DNA from 3 places in the Acetobacter vaccinii genome. Region 3 is predicted to be linked to each of the others. Evidence: riboswitches for the same ligand, from Rfam matches in the RefSeq annotation. Region 3 holds a riboswitch; each other region holds the start of a gene.
What was found. Region 3 has a riboswitch for cobalamin ahead of FLP30_RS11470 (cobyrinate a,c-diamide synthase). Riboswitches for the same ligand answer to the same signal wherever they lie in the genome.
Positions count from the first base shown of each region.

Region 1: another riboswitch for cobalamin. It lies ahead of FLP30_RS06750 (hypothetical protein); the one in region 3 lies ahead of FLP30_RS11470 (cobyrinate a,c-diamide synthase).
Region 2: another riboswitch for cobalamin. It lies ahead of FLP30_RS02260 (TonB-dependent receptor plug domain-containing protein); the one in region 3 lies ahead of FLP30_RS11470 (cobyrinate a,c-diamide synthase).

Region 1 covers NZ_CP043506.1:1,507,627-1,510,899, reverse strand. Annotated here, with positions in the region: gene qhpR (AraC-like transcriptional regulator QhpR) at 1-953, shown strand, start outside; gene FLP30_RS06750 (hypothetical protein) at 985-1,398, opposite strand; cobalamin riboswitch at 1,438-1,654, opposite strand; gene cysG (siroheme synthase CysG) at 1,784-3,190, shown strand; gene FLP30_RS06740 (esterase/lipase family protein) at 3,196-3,273, shown strand, end outside.
Region 2 covers NZ_CP043506.1:507,847-511,119, forward strand. Annotated here, with positions in the region: gene FLP30_RS02260 (TonB-dependent receptor plug domain-containing protein) at 1-1,529, opposite strand, end outside; cobalamin riboswitch at 1,663-1,879, opposite strand; gene FLP30_RS02265 (DUF1269 domain-containing protein) at 2,103-2,627, shown strand; gene FLP30_RS02270 (TonB-dependent receptor) at 2,668-3,273, opposite strand, start outside.
Region 3 covers NZ_CP043506.1:2,562,442-2,565,714, reverse strand. Annotated here, with positions in the region: gene cobO (cob(I)yrinic acid a,c-diamide adenosyltransferase) at 1-495, opposite strand, end outside; gene FLP30_RS11470 (cobyrinate a,c-diamide synthase) at 485-1,816, opposite strand; cobalamin riboswitch at 2,055-2,288, opposite strand; gene FLP30_RS11465 (MYG1 family protein) at 2,322-3,273, opposite strand, start outside.

The DNA.
Region 1 (3,273 bases), 1.1 Mb from region 3:
GCATTGCGGGCCGGGCCGGGCTGTGCACCCGCCAGTTTGCCATGCCCACCGACCGGCTGAGCCTGGATGGATACTGCCGCCTGTTCCACGAAGCCGCGCGGGAGACAGGGGACGGCAATCTGGGCCTGTGGTTTGGCCAGCAGTTCCAACCCCAGATGCTGGGGCTGATCGGCTTTGTGGCCCTGCTCTCCGCCACGGTGGAGGAGGCTGTCAGCAACCTGGCTACACACTTTGGCTACCATCAGGCCCTGACCCACACCCGCCTGGTGCGCGCAGGCCCCCTGATACGGCTGGAATACGCCATTCTGGACCCGGCCATTACAGAACGCCGCCATGATGCGGAACTGACGCTGGGCATGTTCACCAACCTGCTGCGCCATGCGCTGGGGCCAGACTGGACACCCCAAGCCGTCTGCTTTACCCACCCCCAGCCCGAACAGGCAAACGCCCACCGGGATGCGTTTCAGGCTGATGTCCACTTCGGGCAGAGTGTGAATGCTCTGGTCTTCCGCACTGCGGACTTGCACCGCCCCATGCCCGACGCCAACCCTGTCATGCTGGATATCATGCGGGCTTCCCTGATTGCGCTTGCCCGCGGGCATACCCCTGCCGTAGCGCAGCCCCAGACGCTGCGCGAACAGGCACATGCCCTCATCCTGCGTGACCTGCCCACAGGTGCAAATACCATCGCCACACTGGCGGCCCAGTTGGACATGCCCACCTGGACCCTGCAACGCAGGCTGGCCGAGCAGGGCCTGTCCTATTCCAGCCTGCTGGAAAGCGTGCGCTATGCCGAAGCCCAACGTCTGCTGCGCCTGCCAGAGCACGACATAAGCACCATTACGACCCAGCTGGGATATTCCGAAACCAGCGCCTTCAGCCGGGCTTTCAGGAAATGGAGCGGGCTTTCACCCCGCCACTGGCGGCAGAAGGCAGGCTTGGGCGATCGCTGACCTGCCTCCAAGCCGCACCAGGATTACAAGCTTAGCGTGCGCAATATAACGCCATGGCTGCCCGCTGCGCCCCAACAACCTGCTGAGCAGCCACGTAGGCCTGCACAATAGCCTGCCCTGCCGGAGATGCCGCAGCCCCCGGAAAGCGAACACGCAGGGCAAGAGCCAGAGCCTCGTCCAGCAAAGGGCGAAACACCGTTTCAAGCCGGGTGCCACGTGCGGCAAATTCGGCAGGCACTGCCCCGACAAGGCTGTGCAGTATCTGCGCCCCCGCCTGTTGCAGGCTGGCTTCCTCCTGCAAAGGGGGGCCGTCATGCACGCGCAGGGCGGTAGCCCGGTCTGGCGCAAGGGACAGCAGATGCCGCACCAATGGGTGCATCTCCGCCGCCCCGCCCCCAGTGGCAGGGTAGGAGCGCCCCTGAGGGGGCAAGGGGCTGAAAATCATGCAGGCTACTCTGCCCCCCGCTGGTCCCGGCGGGTGACATGGCTGAAAAAGACGATGGCAGGTCTCCTGACTTGCAGCCTCTCCCCTGCCTCCTGCCTTCCCGGCCCCACAGGGCCAGTGACTACCCGAAACACGGGTGCCGGAGCCAGACGGCTGCCTACAGTTGCGGGCACAGCCACCGACTTGCCCTGTGGCGCTGGGCTTACGGTGTTCCCTTTTCAGCCGCTTGCGCGGCACCATCGACCGTCAGGCCCGACACTACCGCCCCACACCCGCCAGTGCGAGCAAAAACCATGCGTTGCACGCCCGCATCCATGACACACCACCGGGGAAAAGCGCGTATTCTCTCTTGCATCCGAGGGCAAAGCCTGCTTGCTCATGCGGCATGCAGCCATCATCCGATCCGTCAGCCTGGTTTCCTGTTATGCTCCGCATGGCCGATGCGCCAGCCCTGGTCGTGGGCGGGGGGCAGGTTGCGGCCAACAAGGTGCGGCTTCTGCTGGGGGCCGGGGCACAGGTGCATGTTGTCTCCGCCACACTCTGCGCAGAACTGCGCCAACTGGCGGACGAAGGTGCCATAACGCACAAAGCCACCCATGCCCGGCCAGAAGATGCCGCAACCCTGCTGGCCCCCCGTTACCGTCTGGCCTATCTGGCAACAGACGACCGGGGGCTGAACAGCGCACTGGCCACGCTGTGCCAGGACCATGGTATTCCTGTCTGCGCGGTGGATGACCCTGAAATTTCCAGCTTCATCACCCCCGCCATTGTCAGCCGGGGGGCGGTGCAGATTGCGGTGTCCACCGGGGGGGCTGCCCCCGTTCTGGCCCGCCGCCTGCGCGCACGTATAGAGGAAATCATGCCCGCGGGGCTTGGCCGTCTGGCCGCCTTCATGCAGGCCCAGCGCCACTGGCTGCGTGAGAAACTGCCCGACCCTGCCGAGCGCCGCCAGCTCTGGGAACGGTTCCTGGACGGTATGGGCGGGCATCTGGCCCGCCAAGGGCAGACCCAGCAGGCCCGGCAGGAGCTGGACAGCCTGCTGGCCAACCACACCCAGCGGGGCGAGGTCTGGCTTGTCGGGGCCGGACCGGGTGACCCGGACCTGCTGACCCTTGCCGCCCTGCGCCTGATGCAGGACGCTGATGCCGTGCTGTATGACAATCTGGTAGCCCCCGGCATTCTGGATTATGTCCGCCGTGATGCAGAGCGGATATTTGTGGGCAAAAGCCGCAACAAACACACCCTGCCGCAGGAAGGCATTAACGCCGAGCTGGTGCGCCGTGCTCAGGCGGGCCAACGCGTGCTCCGCCTGAAAGGGGGGGACCCCTTTATTTTTGGGCGCGGCGGGGAGGAAATGGAAACACTGGCCGCCTCTGGCGTGCCATTCCGCATTGTGCCGGGCATTTCCGCTGCCAATGGCTGTGCCTCCTACGCGGGGATTCCGCTCACACACCGCGACTGTGCACAATCCTGCCTGTTCATGACCGGCCATGCCAAAGCCGATGGCAGCATCACACTGGACTGGGACGCCGTAGCCCGGCACAATCAGACCGTTGTCATTTACATGGGGCTGTCCACCCTGCCCCATATCTGCGCCAGGCTGACCGCCCACGGTCTGCCACCCGACTGGCCCGCCGCTTTGGTGGAACGCGGCACAACCCCCGACCAGCGGGTGATCACCGGCACGCTGGAAACACTGCCTGATCTGGCTGTACAGCAAAAGGCATCAAGCCCGGCGCTGCTGATTATTGGCCAGGTCATCAACCACCGCGTAAGCCCAGTGACGGTCTGACCCCCATGCCCCATACGCCCCTGCCCCCACGCCCCACCACATCCCCCCCCTATGGTGCTGCCGTGCGGCGCGGCGGAGCGCTG
Region 2 (3,273 bases), 760 kb from region 3:
TTGCCCATGATGGCATAGCTGGGACCGATCTGATTGCCGAACAACTGGTAGAGCGAAGGCCCATGAAAACCAGAGCCGCCGCTGGCCTTGATAACCGTGCCTGTGCCGGGGATATGAATGGCCGGGGCCACGCGCCATGTCACATAATTGCCGTAGCGGGAATTGGTGTCATAGCGGATATTGGCAGCACCATAGAGAATATGGTTCCAGTTACCCTGGTACTGCCCATACCCCGCCGTGGTATCCATGCCTGCTGTCGTGTAAAAAGGCGTTGCCGTGCCAGAGGTGTTGCCCTGATTGGAGCTGAACCAGTCATGAAAATGCTCGGCACCAACAAGGAGTGTGCCATATTCACGCAGCTTGACGGTGCCATGCCAGTCCACCTTGATGCGGCTGGAGCGGTAATAGGTGGGGTCATACAGTAGGGAACTGCCATCAAGCGTCGTGCCAGTTTCCGTCCAGCTCCGCCGCGTGGTCATGTAGCCCAGACCGATAATCTGATCGAACTTGCCCGCAAAGGATGACAGATGCGCCGTGCCGCGAACAATGGCCTCATTCTGGGTCGTATGCTCGCGCTCGCTCCCGACGAGACCATAGGCTTCGTCCATCAGGTTATAGGCGCTATAGCTGTGATAGTTGCCCTGGATCAGGCGGGCTGTCAGCCCCAGGTCCAGCGTGTTGGTCACATCGTAACCAAGGCGGATATTGGCGGTGCGGTTGTCGTTACGGTTGCCCCGATGCCGCTGCTCGCTCGTAGCCCCGAAATACTTGTCGATATAGCCGGGAATAGCGTGGAAACCGTCCTGCCGGTAATGCGATAGCGTCACATTGTAATGAAAGCGGCCACTGCTGCCCCGCGCACCCAGGGTCTGGTTAAAGGTGCCGTAAGCGCCGCCTTCAATCCGCACAAAGGGTGTAAAGCGGCCCTGCCCCTGTGCCGTGGTCATATCGATTACCCCGGCCATGGCATCGGCCCCATACAGCCCGCTTTGCGGTCCGCGCAGAATTTCCACACGGCCCATGCCGTCAGTCACAAACTGTGCGGGGTCAAACTGGCCGCCTGTTGTGCTGCCGTCGTTAATATCCATGCCGTCCAGCCGGACCTTGACCTCGTTGGCATTATTACCCCGCATGAAAATGGAGGTCGTGCCCCCAAAACCCCCGGTGCTGACCACCGTAAGACCCGGCTGACGGGCCAGAACGTCACTCAACGTACGGCGTTGCTGGGTCAGGATCTGCTGCTCGGTGATAATGCTTGTGGCCGTCCCGATTTCGGTCGCAAGCGTGGGCCTGCGCGCAGCACTGACTGTCACGTTCTCGGGAAAGACATCGGTATGGAGGGAGACGACCGTGTGCAGGGCTGCCCCCTGTGCCGCCGCAACACCCTGCCCCTGAGCCGTGGACGTGGACGTGGACGTGGACGTGGACGTGGACGTGGACGTGGACGTGGACGTGGACGTGGCAGCGTGGGCGGCATGCCCGGCAAACACAAGACCGGACGCAGCAAGCAGGAAATATCGAAGGGTCATGGCAATGGCAGTCGTACGCTAGAGCGTTGCCACGAGACTACGGCTGACTGAACCATACATACGCAGGACACCCGCATGTATGGTGTGACCACCAGTCCAGCCCGCCGACACACCCCGACCAGCGTTATCCCGTCTGCAACTCCGCATGATGGCAGGTCTCCTGGCTTGCGGTTGGAAAACCCTGCAACCCTTCCCGGAATGTGCCTTCCAGTGGGCTGGCCATAACAGCCAGATCGCGCAGGAACACCGCCTACAGTTGCGGGGACAGCCCGGGAATGAGATGGCAAGCCATCTGGCACCCGGTTCCCTTTTCATCCCCTGCGGGGGAAACCATCATGCCTCGTGCTTTATAGGCTCCCCCCCCTGTGTCAATAAGCAACATGTTGCACAATTGACATCACGCTCCCACTGCGGATGGCAGGCAACACTGGTCCGTGCCCCGCCCATGCCACCTGCAAAGGGCTGCAATGGCACCCCCCATCTGGACTTGGGGATGATCCTGCCCATATCGTAACGCAAACAGGATGCCATGCCCGGCCAGAGTGGCCACGGCAGCGTACTGGAGGAGACAGCATGTCTGATCTGATCGTTCTGGGCTTTGACCATGTGGATGACGCGGCAAAGGTCCTTGCCGAATGCCGCAAGCTGGAAACCGAATATCTGCTCGATCTGGAAGACGCCGTTGTGGTCACGCGTGACGGCACAGGCAAGGCACGGCTGCACCAGAGCGTGAATCTGGAACGGGCTGGTGCCTCCTGGGGGCTGCTGTCAGGCGGGTTCTGGGGCACGCTTGTGGGCCTGCTGTGCCTGAACCCGCTGGCGGGCTTTGTCATCGGCAGTGCAGTCGGGGCCGGAGCCGGGGCGCTGGCGGGGTCTTTCTCCGACTACGGGATCAACGACGACTTTATCCGCTCGCTCAGCGACACCATTCCGCCCAACACCTCGGCACTGTTCGTACTGGTGCGCAAGTCCCAGCCGGACAAGGTGCTGGCCGATCTGGCACAGTTCAAGGGCCATGCCCGTATTGTGCAGACCTCACTCTCCCCCGAAGGGGAAGCCCGCCTCAAAGCGGCGCTGGTCGAAGCCCCTCAGGGCTAACGTTAAAAAGGCCGGGCGGCACAACCGCCCGGCCTTTACTTTAGAACCCCTGTGCAATCCCACACAGGATTGTACGGCGCAGGCCATACTGGGGAGCACCCACCCCGATGCCAGACCCATCACGCAGCAGATAGGTGTGGTCAGCAAGGTTGATCACATCCAGCCGCAGTTGCGTATCACCATGCCACAGACCGCCAAATGTATTGTGGATGGTCTGCACAGCCGAGAAATTGACCGTAGCATAAGGTGACAGGCTGGCCCCGTTGGGGGTTGCCCCATCAGCCCTCAGGCCGCTGCCATACAGCATGGTGGCCGACAGCCGCAGCGGAAAGCGGGTTTTATCAAACGCGCTGTAGGTAACCCCGGCAGAAGCAGTCCAGCGCTGGTCGTGATCCAGCGGGATCCAGCGGTTGTGGATATAGGCCAGGTCTTCGTCCGAAAAGTTGAACTGGGCACTGGTAATATCCTTGCCGATAGCCCGCGACCAGGCAAAGTTGCCGTAAAGGGACAGGGGACCATGCGTGTATGACGTGCTGAATTCATACCCGTTGACCTGCCCGCGACGGTAATTGAAGCCGCTGAGAATAATGGGGGCACCAAACTGCCCTTCATCAATCAGGTTATGTGCCAGCTTGTAATACGCATC
Region 3 (3,273 bases):
TATAACGACATGTTGCCTCTGTGGCCGCCCTTCCAGATCAGCCAGCACAGTGGACAGGGGCAGATAGTCATAGCGCAGGGCTATGTTCAATTCATCCAGTACCACCAAGTCTACATCTGTCCGGCGCAGGGCCTCACGGGCGATGTCCCACGCATGGGCACAGGCGGCAATATCCCGTGCTTTGTCCTGTGTTTCCCATGTAAACCCCTCCCCGGCAGTATGCCATTCCAGAAGGTCATCAAACCGTGTCAGGGCCGTGCGCTCCCCTGTAGACCAGGCACCTTTGATAAACTGCACAACTACGACGCGCCGGTTGCGCCCCAGCATGCGCAATGCCAGCCCGAATGCAGCGGTTGATTTGCCTTTGCCAGCCCCTGTGTGCACCATCAGGAGGCCTTTTTCGATTGTTTTCGAGGCGACTTCCTGGTCCTGTACAGCCTTGCGGCGCTGCATTTTTTCTTTGTGCCTGTCGGCATCGTGGCTGTCAGATGTCATTAGAATGTTCCTGTTGCGCCATGACATGAAAATAGGACCCGGACACCCGGCCCCTCTGCCCTCCGGCTGGACCAAGGCTGTTGCCGGCCCCATCAAACAGATCCACCAGAGGGGCATCCTGCCCAGGTTCTATGACTTGTGCGTAATGGAATTCATGCCCACGCAGGCGGGTACCTACTTCCCCCAGAATACAGGGGCTACGGACTATGGTCTCTCTATAACCCAGAGTCATTTTACGCTTGGCAAAGCTTGTTACGTGGTTGAGAAGGCCTGCCATGGCATGGATTTTTCCTTGGGAATCCTCCAGCGCGCGCCCAAGAACCATAAAGCCCCCACATTCTCCATGGACCGGGCTGTGATGCGCGAACTGTGACAACTGATCCTGAAAGGTCGATGCTGCTGATAGAGTGCCCGCATATAGCTCCGGGTATCCTCCGGGTAACCAACAGGCATCGCAGGATTGGTCTGGTCCTTCATCTGCTAAGGGAGAGAAAGGAACCAGCTCAGCACCGGCATCCCGCCAGCCCTGCCCAAGATGGCCGTAGAAGAAAGAAAAAGCCGCATCATCCGCAACCGCAATTCTTTGTCCTGGTGGCGGCAAAGCAAAATGCTGTTGCTGAGTATGGGGGGGTAGAGGTGCCGCAGTTGCGTATAGATCGTCCAGATTGAGGGCGGCTTGAGTACGGGTGGCGAGGTGACCCAGTAAGGCAGCAAGGTCATGGTGTTCGCGTGCTTGAACAAGCCCTAGGTGCCGCTCTGGCAGGACAAGTGTTGGGTCGCGCATAAACGCGCCCAGCACTTTAAGGCCGGCTGAAGTGACCGCACTTTCGGCCATAGCCAAGTGACGGGCAGAGGCAACCTGGTTGAGAATAACCCCAGCAACCTTCAGGCCGGGGCGGAACGTGGCAAAACCATGGGCGACCGCACCGGCTGACTGGCCCTGCCCGGAAACGTCGAGCACAAGCACAACCGGAATACCAAACTGTTCAGCAATATCAGCAGGTGCGCCACGGGCTTTGTCTGGTGCCATCAAACCGTCAAACAGCCCCATTGCGGATTCAATAATAACAAAGTCTGTTTCGTGCGCGCTGTGATCCAGCAGAGAGTTCAGCAACGGCTGCGGCATAGCCCAGCTATCGAGATTGAAGCTACTGCGGCCTGTGGCGGCTTCATGGAACGCCGGGTCGATGTAGTCGGGGCCAGTTTTTGCGCCTCTGACCCGCACTCTCATAGCTTTAAAGGCGGCGAGGAGGCCGAGGGTAACTGTTGTTTTGCCTCCGCCAGAACGTGGGGCGGCAATCATGATGGCGCGTGCTGTCATGGAAAGGAGTTTCCTGCTCTACTGAACAGTCGCGCTTTGGAAGATAAACGCTGTTGGCAGCCGATGAACCAAGCGAGTGCGGAAAAAACGTGAGTTTTTACCTGCCTGCTCACACCTGAAATGTTCGGCATGTTTTTGCGCCTTATGCAAAAACAGGGTGCGAGAGGGAGAGGCCTCCGACGGAGGGGCACACGGTTTGTGGCCTCATGGCCTACGGCACCCCGCCATAGCCCATGACACTCAGATAGGTCGGATGGCAGGTTTCCTGACTTGCGGCTGGGACAGTAACGTCCCAAGGGGTCTTTCACCTTCCCGGGGGGAGCCCAGTGGTGGCTTTGCCAGCTACAGGGCAAAGCATAAAAGACCTTTTTTAACCGCTTACAGTTGCGGGGGCAGTGCCGGACTAAGCATGCTTGCTATACCGGCTTCCCTTTTAAATCCCGTGAGGGACACCATCGTATTGTGTGTAACTAGAGGCTTGGAAACTGTCAAAGCCTGACAGATGTCAGGGTGTCTGGTTAAGGGCTGCGTCGATCTCCAATGCACGGCGTGCCATCTCAAGTGCGCCTTCCCGGCTGGCGGCCCCACAGATAAACCGGGCCGGATGTGCGAATTTGGCATCAGCCACGCCGGATACCTGTGCCAGGGCCTGGCCTTCCAGCCCTGCCCAGGCATCAGGCAAAGACACACGTTGGCCAAAATCTCCCCGCACGGGGGGAATAGCTTTGACATTCCACTGGGCTGACCCTGCGGGGGAGACGACGTAAACAACAGGCAGGTTATGCTCAAAAATAACCTTCTCGGTCGGCATGCCGGTATCCATTAGCAGGATACGCTTGTCCTCTGCCTGCTTGTGAGCAGAAAGGACGCGGTCTGTTGCCTTCAGGCTGGCGCGTGTTCTGTCGATACTGTTGCGCAGATGGCTAGCAACGGCCTGAGCAGCATTGGCAAAGCCCTCCGTTTCCTTCTGCTGGGCCATGTCGGCTCCATACAGTTCAGCAGTGTCCCAGGGGGGGCTGCAGGCTGACACAATATCTGCCAGGGAAAGGCGGCCCATTTTCACCACGCCGTTGTCGTCCTGATCAACAGGGATAATCAGGGATTTATCAACGGCCTGCCAGATGGCGGCCAATGTGGCCTCATCTAGGTCGTTCGGCAGAATGTTTCTGATGGCGGCCAGCCCGTAATCTTTCCACAAAAGGCCTGCCGCACTGAATGGAATACCATCATCCCGGAGGGGTTTATCCCGCATGTGGTGGTCATAGCGGCCTTTTGGCGGTGCGTGGATACCGCCAACATCAAACACAATGTCAGCCTCCTGTATCTGCGCAGGAACGCGTGAACGGCTGAATATCAGACGATCCTGCGGGGCAGTGCCAAGCACCCGGCCTCGCAGGTCTCCTGCCGGGGCAAGGGCGTAATGGAGGATGACGTAACCCAGAGTTTCATCGACGTGG